DNA from 3 places in the Romboutsia sp. LXY-2 genome. Region 2 is predicted to be linked to each of the others. Evidence: riboswitches for the same ligand, from Rfam matches in the RefSeq annotation. Region 2 holds a riboswitch; each other region holds the start of a gene.
The links. Region 2 has a riboswitch for cyclic di-GMP ahead of ACI48P_RS05600 (LuxR C-terminal-related transcriptional regulator). Riboswitches for the same ligand answer to the same signal wherever they lie in the genome.

Region 1 (5,052 bases), on a different contig from region 2:
ATTAATAATGATAGATGCACTTAGAAGAGCATCTGCAGGTAGAATAACAGCAGTTATTCCTTACTACGGATATGCAAGACAAGACAGAAAAGCTAAGGCAAGAGATCCAATCACAGCTAAGTTAGTTGCTAACTTAATAACAGCTGCTGGAGCAGATAGAGTATTAACAATGGATTTACATGCAACTCAAATCCAAGGATACTTCGATATACCATTAGACCACTTACAAGGTGGAAAGATATTAGCTAATTACTTCAACAGCAAGAACATAGAAGATTTAGTTGTAGTATCTCCAGACTTAGGAAGTGTTACAAGATCTAGAGCATTTGCTAATACTTTAGAAGGTGACGTTCCTCTAGCTATAATAGACAAGAGAAGACCTAAGGCTAACGTATCTGAAATAATGAATATAATAGGAGACGTTAAAGGTAAGAATGTTATATTATTAGATGATATGATAGATACAGCTGGTACAATATGTAACGCAGCTAATGCATTAAGAGAGTTTGGTGCTAAGGATGTTTATGCTTGTTGTACACATGGTGTGTTATCAGGCCCAGCTATAGACAGAATAGAAGAGTCTGCTATAACTGAGTTAATAGTACTTGATACTATACAACTTCCTGAAGATAAGAAGATAGATAAGATACAAATTAAGACTGTGGCTCCTTTATTTGGGGATGCTATAAAGAAGATATTCTCTAACGAATCAGTAAGTATATTATTCTAGTAGGTTTAGTGGGCTATCGTTGAAATATGGGGGTCGTCGGCAATACACTATTGACCCATGCAAGCCAAGTTCGGGCTTGCGAATGGGTTCAATAGTGTATTGCTCTCCTCGCCCCAAATTTCAACGCGCTCTACTAAATTATTAGTGGTTTGAGGGAGTAGGTTAGGACCTAGCACTTTGTGCTAGGTCTTTTTTATGTGGTTTTATCGATGGATAATATCAAAAAGTGATATTATTTACAAAAAATGGATATATATTATGGTATAATTATTATAAATAATATTTTGAAACTGTGAAATATGCTCTGCATTTGGGCACCTGGAGTATATGAAGTTAGTGGTGCAACCGGCTATATTTTATAAACGCTTGTATATTTATGAGTGTTTACAGAACATAGCCTTTTTTATGTAATAAATGAAAATTACATTATTTAAGTCATAGAATAATACAAAAAGAAGGATTTGATTAAATATGAACATTTTAAATAAAAAAAGATTGGGTGATATACTAGTTGAAGCTGGCAAGTTAACAAATTATCAACTAAATCAAGCGCTGCAATCACAAAAAATATTAGGTAAAAAAATAGGAGAAGTATTAGTAGAGTTAAATATTTTAACCGAAGATGAGATTATAGATGCTGTAGAACAGCAAACTGGTATCAAAAAAATAAATCTTAATGAGACTATTTTTGATAGAAGAGTAATAAAGTTAGTACCTCAGAGTCTATGCGAAAAATATACACTGATTCCATTTGGAATAATTGAAAATAAACTAAAAGTTGCTTTATCAGATCCACTTAATATATATGCTATAGATGATCTGGCTATATCTACAGGTTTTGAAGTGGAATCATATATTACTAATAGAAATGATATTAATAAATTTATACAGAGATATTATAGTAGTGAGCAGATGAGTAAAGCAGCTGAAGAATTATCTAAAGAGAGTCTTGAATATAAGGCTATGGAAATTGAAGCTGATGAAATAGATGATGTAAAAAATGCACCTGTTGTCAAAATGGTCGAATATCTATTTAGAAATTCAGTGGAAATGAGAGCTTCGGATATACATATAGAACCCTTTGAAGACGAAGTTAGGATAAGATATAGAATAGATGGAAAACTTCAAATAGTAAATACATTACAAAAAGAAAGCCTAGGCCCCTTAGTTACAAGAATCAAGATATTGTCAGGACTTAATATAACAGAAAAAAGGGTGCCTCAAGATGGAAGAATACTAACAAAGATAAACAATCAAGATGTTGATTTAAGGGTATCTATAATTCCAGTTGTTAGTGGTGAGAAGATCGTTATAAGAATACTTAACAGAAGTACATTTAAAATGGGCATAGAAGTATTAGCAATGAGTGATGAATCTTTAAAGAAGTTATATAAAATAATATCAAAACCAACGGGTATAGTCCTAGTAACAGGCCCAACAGGTAGTGGTAAGTCTACAACATTATACACAATACTAAAACAGCTAGATTCAGAAGAAACTAATATAATTACAATAGAAGACCCTGTAGAATACACTATGAATGGAATAAATCAGGTTAATGTAAACGCAAAAAACGGAGTTTCTTTTGCTAGTGGACTAAGAAGTATTTTGAGACAGGACCCTGATATACTAATGATAGGTGAAATTAGAGACGAAGAAACAGCAAAAGTAGCGGTAAAAGCTGCTATTACAGGTCATTTAGTATTGAGTACACTGCATACAAATGATGCACCATCTACAATAACAAGACTAATAGATATGGGTGTTGAACCATACTTAGTATCTACAGCAATAACAGGAGTAATAGCTCAAAGACTAGTTAGAAAAATATGTAATAATTGTAAAGAATCATACAAGGCAGATATATATGAAAAAGGTATTTTAGGAGAAAGCTTAGATAAAGAAGTAATCCTATTTAAAGGTAAAGGTTGTGGATATTGTAATGATACTGGATATCAAGATAGAATCGGTGTATATGAAATAATGGAGATAGAAAGGGAACATAAAGATATAATAAGTGCAAATAAGGATTCGAATGTGCTAAGAGACATAGCTATAGAAAAAGGAATGACAACATTAGCACAAGAATGTAAAAATTTAGTTTTAGATGGAATAACAACAATAAATGAATTTATTTCGATATATATGTAATAAATAGATGGGGGTGAATCACTTGGCAAAATTTAAGTACAGAGCAATGAATCAGTCAGGAGAACGAATGCAAGCAGAGTGTGAAGCAGAGTCAAGAAGTGATGTAATATCAATGTTAAGAGTAAATGGTTACTATCCTTTAAAAATAGAGGAGATAGTTCAGAGTAAAGAAATAAAAATGGATTTATTCTCAAAAGTAACATTAAAAGATATAAGTATGTTTTGTAGACAATTTTACACTATGATAGATGCAGGAGTAACTATTAATAGATCACTAACGATACTAGCTAATCAAACAACAAATAAAAAGTTGAAAGAGGCTATAAAGCATATCGATGAAGATGTAGCCAAAGGAGAAATGTTATCTGAAGCTATGAGAAAACAAGATGGAATATTCCCTAAACTATTAGTTAGTATGGTAGAAGTAGGAGAAGTTACAGGTAATTTAGATGGCATTATGCTTAGAATGGCAGAACAATACGAAAAAGAAAATAAAATAAATAATAAAGTCAAAGTTGCTATGACTTATCCATCGGTATTAGCTGTAGTAGCGGTACTAGTAGTAGCAGTGCTTATGACTTTTGTTATGCCTAAGTTTTTGGATTTATTTAATAGTTTAGGAACGAATTTGCCAATAGTAACCAAAATTTTAATATCATCCAGTGAATTTATAGCTAAAAACGTAATTGCAATCTGGTCACTAGTTATTATGGTGATAATTGGAATTAAATTTTATTTTAAAACAGAACATGGCACATATTCTTTAAGTGTACTAAAACTAAAAATACCAATAATAGATAAACTTAATCAAAAGATTATCGTTTCACGATTTACTAGAACCTTATCGGTACTATTATCTAGTGGTATCCCAATGATAAAAGCTTTAGAGCTTGTATCGGAGATAGTAGGAAATAAGCTAGCAGAAATAGAAATAATATCAATGAAAGACCATGTAATTAGAGGGGAAGGTCTATATAAGACTGCAATTAACAGTGATATATTCCCTGAAATGCTAGGAACTATGATAAAAATAGGGGAAGAAAGTGGATCTTTAGACGATATATTATACAAAACTGCTGATTTCTATGATGACGAATTGGAAAGTCAAATACAAATAACTGCTGCAATGATAGAGCCACTATTGGTAGTGGTAATGGGTGCGGTAATAGGATTTATTGTACTAGCAATCATGTTACCGATGACTAGTATGTATGATAGTATCTAAAAGAAACTTTGGGAGAGGTGATTGAGATGGAAGAAGAAAAGTCAATAAAGAAAAATAAGCTAAAAGAACTAATGAGTAAGGATATAAAAGATTTAATTAGTATAGACACCAAGCATATGAAATTGAATAAAAAAAGTAAGAATAATAAAACTAAAAACAAGCAGATAAACAAACAGATAGTAAGCTTTGATATAGATGAAGATTTTATAGAAGTAGTAGTTGGAAAATACTATAAAGAAACACTAATAATAAGTAAGTGTATACAGACTATGACTCCGCAAAATGCAGTTAAAGATGGAAAGATAATAAATGAAGAAGCTATAGTAAATGAGTTGAAGAGTATATTGAAAGCCAATAATATAAAAACAAAATATGCTAGCTTTACTACAAATTCATCTTTAATAATTAATAGAGAAATGATAATACCAGTAGTAGAAGAAGATGAGATGGATACTGTTATAGAATACGAGATATCACAGTATCTTCCTATAAATTTAAATGATTATATTATTCAAACTTTGGTTCTTGATGAAATAGAGATTAATGGTGTATCAAAATTAAAATTACATACTATATGTTATCCAGAAAAGTTAGCTAGAAGTTACTTTTATATATTAGAAAAATTGAACTTAAAGCCATACTCATTAGATGTTAAATTTAATTCTTTAAGTAAAATAATTAACTATTCTCAAGATATTAATATGAAAGACTATGAAATTCATAGTATCAATGCGTTTATAGATATTGGATGTTTATCTACAGATATCAATATTTACAAAGAAGGTAAAATAGACTTCACAAGAATAATAAAAATAGGATATAGAAATGTACAATCATACTCATTAGACGATAAAGATACAAGTGGAGTTAACTATCTAATTGAAGAAATAGATAGAATATTCCAATTCTATAAAAATAAAAATAGAGGTAGTATCATAAAAAATAT
Region 2 (5,052 bases):
ATTTTGCTACATGAGGTGGCAAAATTTTTTTAACTACCCACGGAACATGTGTTTGATTTTTAAAATATATTTTTATTTTTTTTATAAAATTTATTTGATTTTATTTATATTTTAAGTTTTGTTTTGCAATTTTATTTATATATTATTTTTTAGTGGGGTATTATTATGATTAGATTTGATGAGAGATTTAGGCAATTGTTGCTTGAGAAAGATTATAGTTTTGATGATTTTTCTCGTGAATTTGAGATGGAGAGTGGATATTATTTAGATTGTAGTGATTTTACTCAGCCAGATATGGATTTACCTCCATTTAATGTAGTTATTGATTTGTGTGGATTTTTTGGGGTTAGTTGTAATTATTTATTAGGGATTAGTACAGTAAGAGAGCCTGGTAGTATTGGTAATACTTATGACCAGTTTATTACTTTGGCTGCTTTGATTATTGAGAGTGATGGGTATGATAATGATTTTAAGAGGGATTTTTTTATGGGTATTAAAAATAAGTTTGGATGTTAATTGTGTTTATGAGTTTTAATTAGAAACAATTCGTGTACTTTATATAGCTAAAAGCAGCTATTTCTTATCAGAAATAGCTGCTTTCTATCAAAATAGCTGTTTTTTATTATTATTTATTTTATTTATAAACTAGCAATTCCTCTATTATAAGCAAACAAAGCTGCTTGCATTCTATCTTTAAGATTTAATTTTGATAAAATACTACTTATATGTTTTTTTACAGTATGCTCAGTAATAAATAATTCTTTAGATATTTCTGAGTTACTTCTTCCTTTTGCTATATACATTAAAATCTCATGTTCTCTCTTTGTTAATCCCTCTACATGTTCAGACTGACCATGTGATAGATATTCTTCTATTAGATCAGCATCATAATATTTCTTACCTCTAAATAACTGCTTTATAGCATACCCCATATCTTCTCCATTAATATTGGCCAATATATATCCATCTATTCCTGATTTCATGCACTTTGAAAATAATTTTGGATTTTCATAAAAATCTAGTACCATGATCATAGACGTAGAATTTTCCTTTATCTTTTGAAGTTCTGGCAAAAACTTCTCATTATTTCTATTTAGATCAATTAGTATTAAGTCATACTCATTTTTATATATGTCTGAAAATATATGACTTTCTTTAATATCCTTTACACATGCTTCGTTATATATAATCTTTGATATTCCCCTTCTGATTATTAATGATTCTGATATTACAATAACTTTCATACTTAATCCCCCCAAAATACGCCCGTTATTTAGCCGGCTGTACTATTAGCTCTATATACCTCTAAGTACCCACATCTAAGATATACTTCTTAGTTTCTAAATACTGCTTAATTATATTTAGTATTTAATTTATTATTTTTTAGCTTGTTAAATCCTTGTTTCCTGTATTATTATTTATACTTATATTTTAGGATATTTCTATTTATAGGTAATCATTAATAGTGAGTATCTTTTTTTCTACTAAAGTATAATACGTTATACACATTATGACATGTTAATTTTTTAAAAGACTTTTCAGATATAATAATTTGTAGCATTATGTCCGTTTTAGCTTATTTTACACATTGATTTAAATACAATATAAATTTTCTTGTTCATTATAAAAATCACATACTCATGCACAAAAAAACTTAGTTAGCTTTTAAACTTTGTTTTTAGTTGGTTTATTAGTTATATACTGAATTAATTCTGAATCATAAAATTTTTTGCCACTCATTACTTTCTTTATAATATATATTAATTCATCTTCATATGAAACATTACTTATATATCCATTAACACCTATTTTAGTGAATTTTAAAAAAAGATTTCTATCTTTATTGACGTCTAGTACAATTATTTTCAGTTTCTGAAAAACACTTTTTATATTAGCTAATTTTTCTACTAGTTCAGTATTATTTTTATTAACATCTATAAATATAATGTCTAGCTTAGACAAATCTTGATTATCTAATTTGTCACAATTTTGAACTACTTTTATATCAGTTACTTTACATATTTTTGTAAATAAATGACCTATTGAGTCTCTCGTTAGAAATGATTCTGATACAACTAAAATATTCATCTTAATATACCTCCACTGTACTCATAAAGAAATAATCTAATAATTACTTCTTTATGAGCATTCTTCTATTGATTTACATAATATAGTTTTATTTATACCAATTTTTAATGATTTTTTTTGATCTTATACATGGATAATAAGCCTTTTCATATGATTTGTCCCCTATCGCAAATATCGAAAATCCTATTAACCAATCTTCATTTTTAAATACTTTATTGTAAGCTTTAAAGCAATTCACCTGTTGAGAGGATGAATATATACGTGATAAATATGAATTGTGTGGCTCTATAGATGCTCCTAGACGCTTCGGGAAACCTAATTCTCCAAAAAATATAGGTTTATTCCATTTTTCATAGAAATTATATACTTCTTGTTTGACATTTTGATTTCTATTGTATACATTTGTACTTGTTAAAGCATTGACAATATCGTCTACATCAGCATTCATTTGATCAGTTAACTCAAAATAAGCAGATACCGATATGAAATCAAGTTCTCCAAAAAGCTTATTATTAAGCTTATTTTCGTATCTTTTCTGTGTTTCTGCATCTCCTTCTAATGTATACCACCAGTTAGTCCTATATGTCACAAGCCCATCATATTCTTGCCTGACAAAAGCTATTACATCTAACCACTCCGTTTCATATGATTCAATACGAACTAAATTTGATGATATATTTAAAGCATCTATATCATAAATATCGCATATATTCTTTATCAAATAATCTATTACAATATTTTTCCAATTATAAAAAAATGTGCTTATATCAGATGGCATCCATTCTGTTTCAGATAATCTGCCATCATTAATTCAAGGATATGGCTCTAGTATTATACTAATATTTTTCCCTTCTAATTCTTTTAATAAATTTATTGCTTTTTCTACACTATTTTTATCGACATCCATTGTGTTGGAAGTTAATGTATCAATATTAATTACTATAGGAATATTTATTGTATTCAATCCCATTTTATTAATATTCTTTAAAACATTCTCTATTTCATAATCAGTTGACAAATTTGAGCTTATAATTTTTTGGTTAAATTTATGATTTAAAGCTTTTTCAGAGTAACTAACTAAATTATTATGATCTATAGAAAAAAGCATAACTATACAAGATAATGGCACAATAGCGATTAGTAATTTATATTTATATTTCTTTTTCTTTTTCTTTCTTATTATTCTCTTATTTATTCTACCTTTAGCTCTTTTTTTCATATTATTTTTTCTTGAATAATTTTATTTGGAATACATACTTCACTCCAACTAATAAAATTATTACTACTACTCCTATACATGCATATTCTGAATATACTCTGGCTTGATAAGGTGATATTTTACTAGATTTTTCTACTTCGATATCACCATCGCTAACTTCAATTTTTAAATCTGATGTTTTTGTTATACTGTCTATACTTCTTAAGTCAAACCACTCTAAATTTGGAGTACTTTCTTCTAAGGTTTCTATTAATAATCTTAATTTTTCTATACCTAAATGTGGGTGATAAAATACACCTATCATGCCATCTGAAAAATCACTATACATAGTGGAATTATATTTTATACTCTTTAAATCTTCTTCAAAACTATTTTCACCTAGAAAACCTAAGTTTTCTGGAATAACTGTCATTCCATTTAAAAATGTAGGGTTAGACTTATACACTGGTGAATATGTGGTTTCCATCGTTTCATCTGAAATTTGTATTTGTCCCACATATGTTGAGAAATACTCTGATACTATTTTATATCCATTTTGTGATATGGCATAGTGAGGTGCTTCAAATGCAATCGGATATAGATCATGAGTAACTAACTGTTCTATACCGGCTTCTATTTTTTCTCTTACGTACTCATCTTCTGAAATTCCATTTGGTCTATCTAGCGGTGCATCTAATTCAGAATCCCAAAACTCAAATCCTTCTCCAGTTTCAGAATCTCTATATTGATGAGTATAACCATGCATTACAATGCTACCACCATTCTCTTGCATATATTTTAATGTTTTAATCATTTCAGGATAATCTTTCAGGTTATATGTTTTATTGTTTTCTACATCCCTATGTGTTGGTATTACAACTACCATATATGGAATTTCTTTTTCTTTTAAATACTTAGCAACTTCCATTAATACATCTGGATTTCTCGCAGGAGTTATATCCTCTAATCTTAATGTTTTTTGATTTTCTACCTTTGCTTGTTGTTCATTAAAACATTCAAAAAGCCCTTCTCCTAAATAATAACTTAGTTCTGTGAATAAGTTAGTGAATGCAAAGTAATATGTATCTTTTGCTTCATTGCTAACAAACCACGGTATTTTTTTACCCTTTACATTTGTATATTGTAAGACTTCTCCTTCTCCTATCTTTTCTATTCCCCTTAATATTTTAGTAGATTCTAATTTATGACTTCTCCCCTTAAAAGTTATATTATCTATAACTAGTTCATCACCATATTTTATAAAAGAAAATTTTGATTTTATTTGCTCTACATTATATCCAATACCTATTAATTTCCCCTTATATCTATCTAACTTATTTATTATGTTAGAGTTTATTTGCTCTTCAGCTAATCCATAATAAATAACATAATCATATTCATCAATATTCTCAATTTGACTATTTGTCTTAACAAAATCTATATTGTTAGAGAAATGGCTTACTGTAATATCTAATACCCTTAAGTCTAGGTTATCTTCTTTTATAGTGCTTGGATAGATTATCAAAGTATTATTGTCTTCAGTTAAAGCAAATATATTAGAACTATTAATAAATATTATCATTATTGAAATAAATATTGTAAATACACTTTTTAATCTCATAGTATTTTTCCTTTTTTTATTATTTTTGTATATTGTAATCTTGCATAAACCTTTCTATTATCGCATTTGCAATATATTTACTTGCATATCCATCGCCATAAGGATTTGATGCTTTACTCATTCTATTATATTCGTCTTCAGATAT
Region 3 (5,052 bases), on a different contig from region 2:
TAATTGTTGATAATGTAAAAGTAATTTTCTTTGTCTATTCTACCACTTTTATTTGTCGATATTTGTAATATTATGTTTGAATTGTATTTTTTTGAATGTTAATTTTCTAACCATTAATAAGTAAAAAAAATAAACTCTATTTCTAGAGTTTATTTATATATTATCCAAATTTTAATGAAAGATCTTCTTTTCTCTTAAGCTTAGACTTTACATAAACACTAGCTGTTAATAACCCAACTACTAATAACACTGCTCCAGTTAATCTAAACTTACCTATTAATCCCTTTATTACAACTCCTATAACCGTACCTAAGTAAGGCACATTTACAGCTACATTTTCATACACTCCAGTTATAGAGCCCACAGTACCTATTATAATCATAAGAAGTCCTGAAGCTATCATAGCTGCTCCCATCCATGCAAACTTTCTTTTCTTTCTTCTCTTCCAAATAGGGAAGTATAATCCACAAAGAACAAATACAGCCACTATTAATGCTATTATCACTAATCCACTATCCAATATATTTGCATACTTAGACATCTTTATTATTCCTAGTGAATCAGCTAAAGTTTTGTTATCTATAATTGCTAATTTATCTTCAATATCATTTAATATCTCTTGTTTTACCACAGTTACATCTAATTTTTCAAAATCATTGTTATAATAATTTGCTCTTACAATATCTTTATATTCATCAGATTCTACATACTCATTTAAACTTTCTTCTACTCTAGATTCATAAACTGACATATTTATTGGAGGCACTTTTTTCATTTCGTTTTTTATGTATCCCACAGCAGAGAATATATCATTATTTACTACCTCTTCTACATCACTTTTACTAATAACATCATCAAAAATACCCTTAGGTAAGTTATTGTCAGCTACGTACTTATTAATTTCTATTTCTATATCCTCATAGATTTCACTGTATATCTTATTCTCTTCAAATGCTTTTGTATATGTTGTTGGATTTAACACTTCCAATTTGAATAATATAGCAGCAAAAGTCAGCACTAGTACTATTGTTAAAGTTATACTAATTATAATTGCTTTAATGTTTTTAATATTATCTTTCACACTATTCTCCTTAATATTTTTATAGGCTCTCCCTTTAGAAGTCTATAATCCTATAACATGTTTTTAAGCGTAAAAAAACTACCTTATATAAAGGTAGCTGCCATCAAAACAAACACTTATCAAATAAGTGTTACTTCAATAAGATTATCTCTTATCGGCAGCTGGCTAGCATAGTATATTACCTTAGCCCCTTTAGCTTTGCGTCCTTGGATTTCTCTAAGTTTGCCTATTTAATTTTATAACAAATTAATTATATATTAAAACTGTTTAAAAGTATATATGTTTTTGCAGCTTTTGTAGAAAAATGTAGAATAAAATTATATTTAATATTAAATACTAAAATAATTAACTACTTTTCTTAAAAAACTTTGAGAAAAAGGACTTCTTCTTTTTAATGTCTTCTTCTTCTACCACTATTTCTACTTCTTCGTTATTTATGACTCTACTTGGATTTTCTATAAATAATCTTTGTGCTTTTTTCTCTCCATACTCTTCACATACATAATCATATGCCTCTCTTATCATAGGTCTTCTTCTTTCAGGCCCATGTGCATCTGTACCTACAAAGTGTACTATACTATTTTTTAATAAAAGCTCAGTTATTCTATGAGCTTCACTACTACCTTTACCTAGCACACTAGAAGCATTTATTTGTATAAGTGCCCCTTCTTTTATTGCCTCAGTTAATAAGCTTGGATTTTGTTGAATATCATTATATCTTTCTACATGAGCAAGTATAGGCACATAACCTCTTATCTTAAACTCATAGACCACTTCGCTTAATTTCTTAGGAAAATTAGTAGGTGAAAACTCTACAAGGACATATCTACTGTTGTTTAAAGTATAAAACTCTTTTTTCTCAATACACTCTAAAAAACTATCATCAAAATATAATTCGTTACCTATTATAACTTCGACATCTATTCCATTTTCTTTAATGATTTTATTAAAATTTTCTACTTCTACTAATAGCTCCTCCCCTTTAGTATATTTAAATTGAGGATGATAATGCGAAGTATTTACTATCTTTTTTATTCCTTCGCTTTCTGCTATTTTTAACATTGAAAGTGCATCCTCTAAAGTCTTCGCTCCATCATCTACACCTGGCACTATATGACAATGTATATCTATCATGTCTTTACTCCCCCTGTCTAATAATAATGATTTTATTATAGCATAAATTTAATATTATAATACATTTTAAACCTAAAATACGACAAAATAAAACAGCCGACTCTATTCTATAAGAGTCAACTGTTAAAACATAGTCCCTATTTATATTTTTTACCTTTATTGTTGTGGAGTCGGCTCTGGTGTTGGTACTGGATCCGGCGTTGGTGTAGGGTCTGGTGTTGGTGTTGGATCCGGAGTAGGTGTAGGATCTGGTGTTGGATCCGGTGTTGGTGTAGGATCTGGTGTTGGATCCGGTGTTGGTGTTGGTGTCGGCTCTGGATCCGGTGTCGGAGTTGGATTTGGTGTAGGGTTTGGTGATGGATTTGGCGTCGGTGTAGGGTTTGGCGTTGGTCTTTGATTCGGTCTCTCATTTTGCTCTGGCCTTACCACTTCATTGCTCTCATCGTCATCATTTACTGATTCTGTATCTACTTCTACTTCTTCCTCCGGTGTCGCTTCTTCCTCAGTTACCTCTACTTCTTCTTTTTCTTCTTCTACTTTAGGTTCTTCCTCTAATACATGAGCTGGAGGACTCTTGTAGTTATCCGCTGATGCTAAGCTACCCTGGCTTGTACAAAATCCTGCTGTAGCTAAAGCCGTTACTAGTACCCCTCCTACTATTATCTTTTGTTCTTGTTTTTTCATATCTTACCCCTCAACTACTATATATTTATAATCATTTCCTTAGTATTATTTTATCATAAAATGAAAATATATACATTTATTAGATGTATATATTTTCCTACAAAAAATTATTTATCTTCTATTATTAATCCCCTATGTCTTAATAAGGCACAAATGATATATTAATAACTAATATTTTGACAATGCTTTATACACCAAGTTCCCATCAATAAACGTATACAACACCTTAGCATCTGTATCTAATCCAAGCCTACCTTTATAGATGTAAATAAAAAACGACTCATAAGGGGTCCTTTAATTAGTTTAGATTAATTTGTACTTTACAGTCTCACGTATACCCTTATCAAAATCATAAACTTGATTCCATCCAAGTTTTTCTTTAATCTTATTAGCATCTATTGCATATCTCATATCATGACCAGGTCTATCTTTGACAAAACTAATTAAATCTTCAGACTTTCCAAGCACATTTAGCAAGATCTTTACTATCTCTAAATTAGTCTTTTCATTATTTCCACCAACATTATAAACCTCTCCTGCCTTACCTTTATGAATTATTAAGTCAACAGCGCTACAATGATCATAAACATGTAACCAATCTCGAACATTTCTTCCATCACCATATATAGGTAACTTTTCATCGTTAATAATCTTCTTAATCATAAGAGGTATTAACTTTTCATTATGTTGATTAGGTCCATAATTATTAGAGCATCTAGATATAGTAACATCCATACCATAAGTTCTAAAATATGATAAAACCAATAGATCAGCACTAGCTTTTGATGCTGAATAGGGTGAGCTAGGGTTAATAATACTATCCTCTGTAAATAATAAATCTGGTCTATCTAGTGGTAAATCTCCATACACTTCATCTGTTGATATTTGATGAAATCTCTTAACTCCATACTCTCTACTCGCATCTAATAATACCTGTGTTCCAATAACATTTGTCATAATAAATATACCAGGATCTTTTATAGAATTATCAACATGTGACTCTGCTGCACAATTTATTACTATATCAAATCTCTCTTCCTCAAATAAGTTAAATACAAAACTTTTATCAGAAATATCTCCTTTTATAAACTTATAATTTACCTTATCTTCAATATCTAATAAATTATCTAGATTTCCTGCATAAGTCAATAAATCTAAATTTACTATGCTATATTCAGGGTATTTATTAACCATATACTTAATCAAGTTAGAACCTATAAAGCCAGCTCCTCCTGTAATTAATATTTTTTTATTCATATTCTAGCTCCTTCATCTAATATTTATATTGATACTTTAATAAATGATAAAAAAAGTTCGTAGATATTTTTCTACGAACTTAGCAAAACACATGTTAAGTGACTTATTTTAAAAATTATATTATTATTTATTATCTTCACCATATATAAACTTGTGCCAAGCTTCTAAGTTAGGTTCCTTATCCCACTCTAGTACCCAGCCTTTTTCCTTGCTTATTATATGTCCATTTCTGTGTTCTTCCATAGGGAATTGGAACTGTTCTATCTCTTTGTCATTTATCTTTAATACAGTATATCCTAAGTTCATCATTTCCATAGGGCTTATATTAGTCTTAGTATTAGCTAATAAAATATCAGCACATCTTTTATATTCATTAGGACCTTTTGTTAAAAATTCTTCATATACACTTTCGGCTACTTCTCTATGTCTATTGTCTCTTGCATAAGCACTATCAGTGTATCTTATTCTACTAAAAGCAAGAGCTTGATATCCATTTAATCTCTGAGTGCCAGCTTCTGTTATATATTCTTTTTCCATTTTATCTTTTCTACTGTAGTAGTAATCAAAACATCCATCAATATATTTGTTTACTTCATTTATATCTTTTTCTTCAACAGTTACTTCTACTCCACCAAGCTCATCTATTATATCCATAAATGACACAAAGTTAACTGCTATATACTTGTCTATATCCAGATCAAAGTTTACTTTAAATACTTCTTTAAGTAAATCTATCCCCTCATATCCATATGCATGTGTAAGTTTCTCAGTTGAATATCCAGGTATATCTACATATGTATCTCTTGCTATAGAAGATATCTTTATATCTTTCTTAACACTATCTATAGTTACAAGCATTACAGAGTCTGATCTATTCCCTTTTTCTACCTTTTCTC

Region 1: linked by a shared signal. The riboswitch ahead of ACI48P_RS20705 (GspE/PulE family protein) and the one ahead of ACI48P_RS05600 (LuxR C-terminal-related transcriptional regulator) in region 2 are both predicted to bind cyclic di-GMP.
Region 3: linked by a shared signal. The riboswitch ahead of ACI48P_RS17070 (hypothetical protein) and the one ahead of ACI48P_RS05600 (LuxR C-terminal-related transcriptional regulator) in region 2 are both predicted to bind cyclic di-GMP.

What each region holds. Positions count from the first base shown of each region.
Region 1 is NZ_JBKFGI010000019.1:42,215-47,266, forward strand. Features, by position in the region: gene ACI48P_RS20700 (ribose-phosphate diphosphokinase) at 1-730, shown strand, start outside; cyclic di-GMP riboswitch class II at 1,007-1,090, shown strand; gene ACI48P_RS20705 (GspE/PulE family protein) at 1,202-2,881, shown strand; gene ACI48P_RS20710 (type II secretion system F family protein) at 2,904-4,106, shown strand; gene pilM (type IV pilus biogenesis protein PilM) at 4,133-5,052, shown strand, end outside.
Region 2 is NZ_JBKFGI010000002.1:111,438-116,489, forward strand. Features, by position in the region: gene ACI48P_RS05590 (helix-turn-helix domain-containing protein) at 1-1, shown strand, start outside; gene ACI48P_RS05595 (hypothetical protein) at 166-516, shown strand; gene ACI48P_RS05600 (LuxR C-terminal-related transcriptional regulator) at 639-1,244, opposite strand; cyclic di-GMP riboswitch class II at 1,267-1,351, opposite strand; gene ACI48P_RS05605 (response regulator transcription factor) at 1,666-2,088, opposite strand; gene ACI48P_RS05610 (glycoside hydrolase family 113) at 2,177-2,866, opposite strand; gene ACI48P_RS05615 (hypothetical protein) at 2,900-3,307, opposite strand; gene ACI48P_RS05620 (DUF2334 domain-containing protein) at 3,309-4,907, opposite strand; gene wecB (non-hydrolyzing UDP-N-acetylglucosamine 2-epimerase) at 4,927-5,052, opposite strand, start outside.
Region 3 is NZ_JBKFGI010000011.1:220,486-225,537, forward strand. Features, by position in the region: gene ACI48P_RS17070 (hypothetical protein) at 161-1,081, opposite strand; cyclic di-GMP riboswitch class I at 1,235-1,318, opposite strand; gene ACI48P_RS17075 (tyrosine-protein phosphatase) at 1,427-2,215, opposite strand; gene ACI48P_RS17080 (hypothetical protein) at 2,372-2,899, opposite strand; gene rfbB (dTDP-glucose 4,6-dehydratase) at 3,203-4,156, opposite strand; gene ACI48P_RS17090 (LCP family protein) at 4,280-5,052, opposite strand, start outside.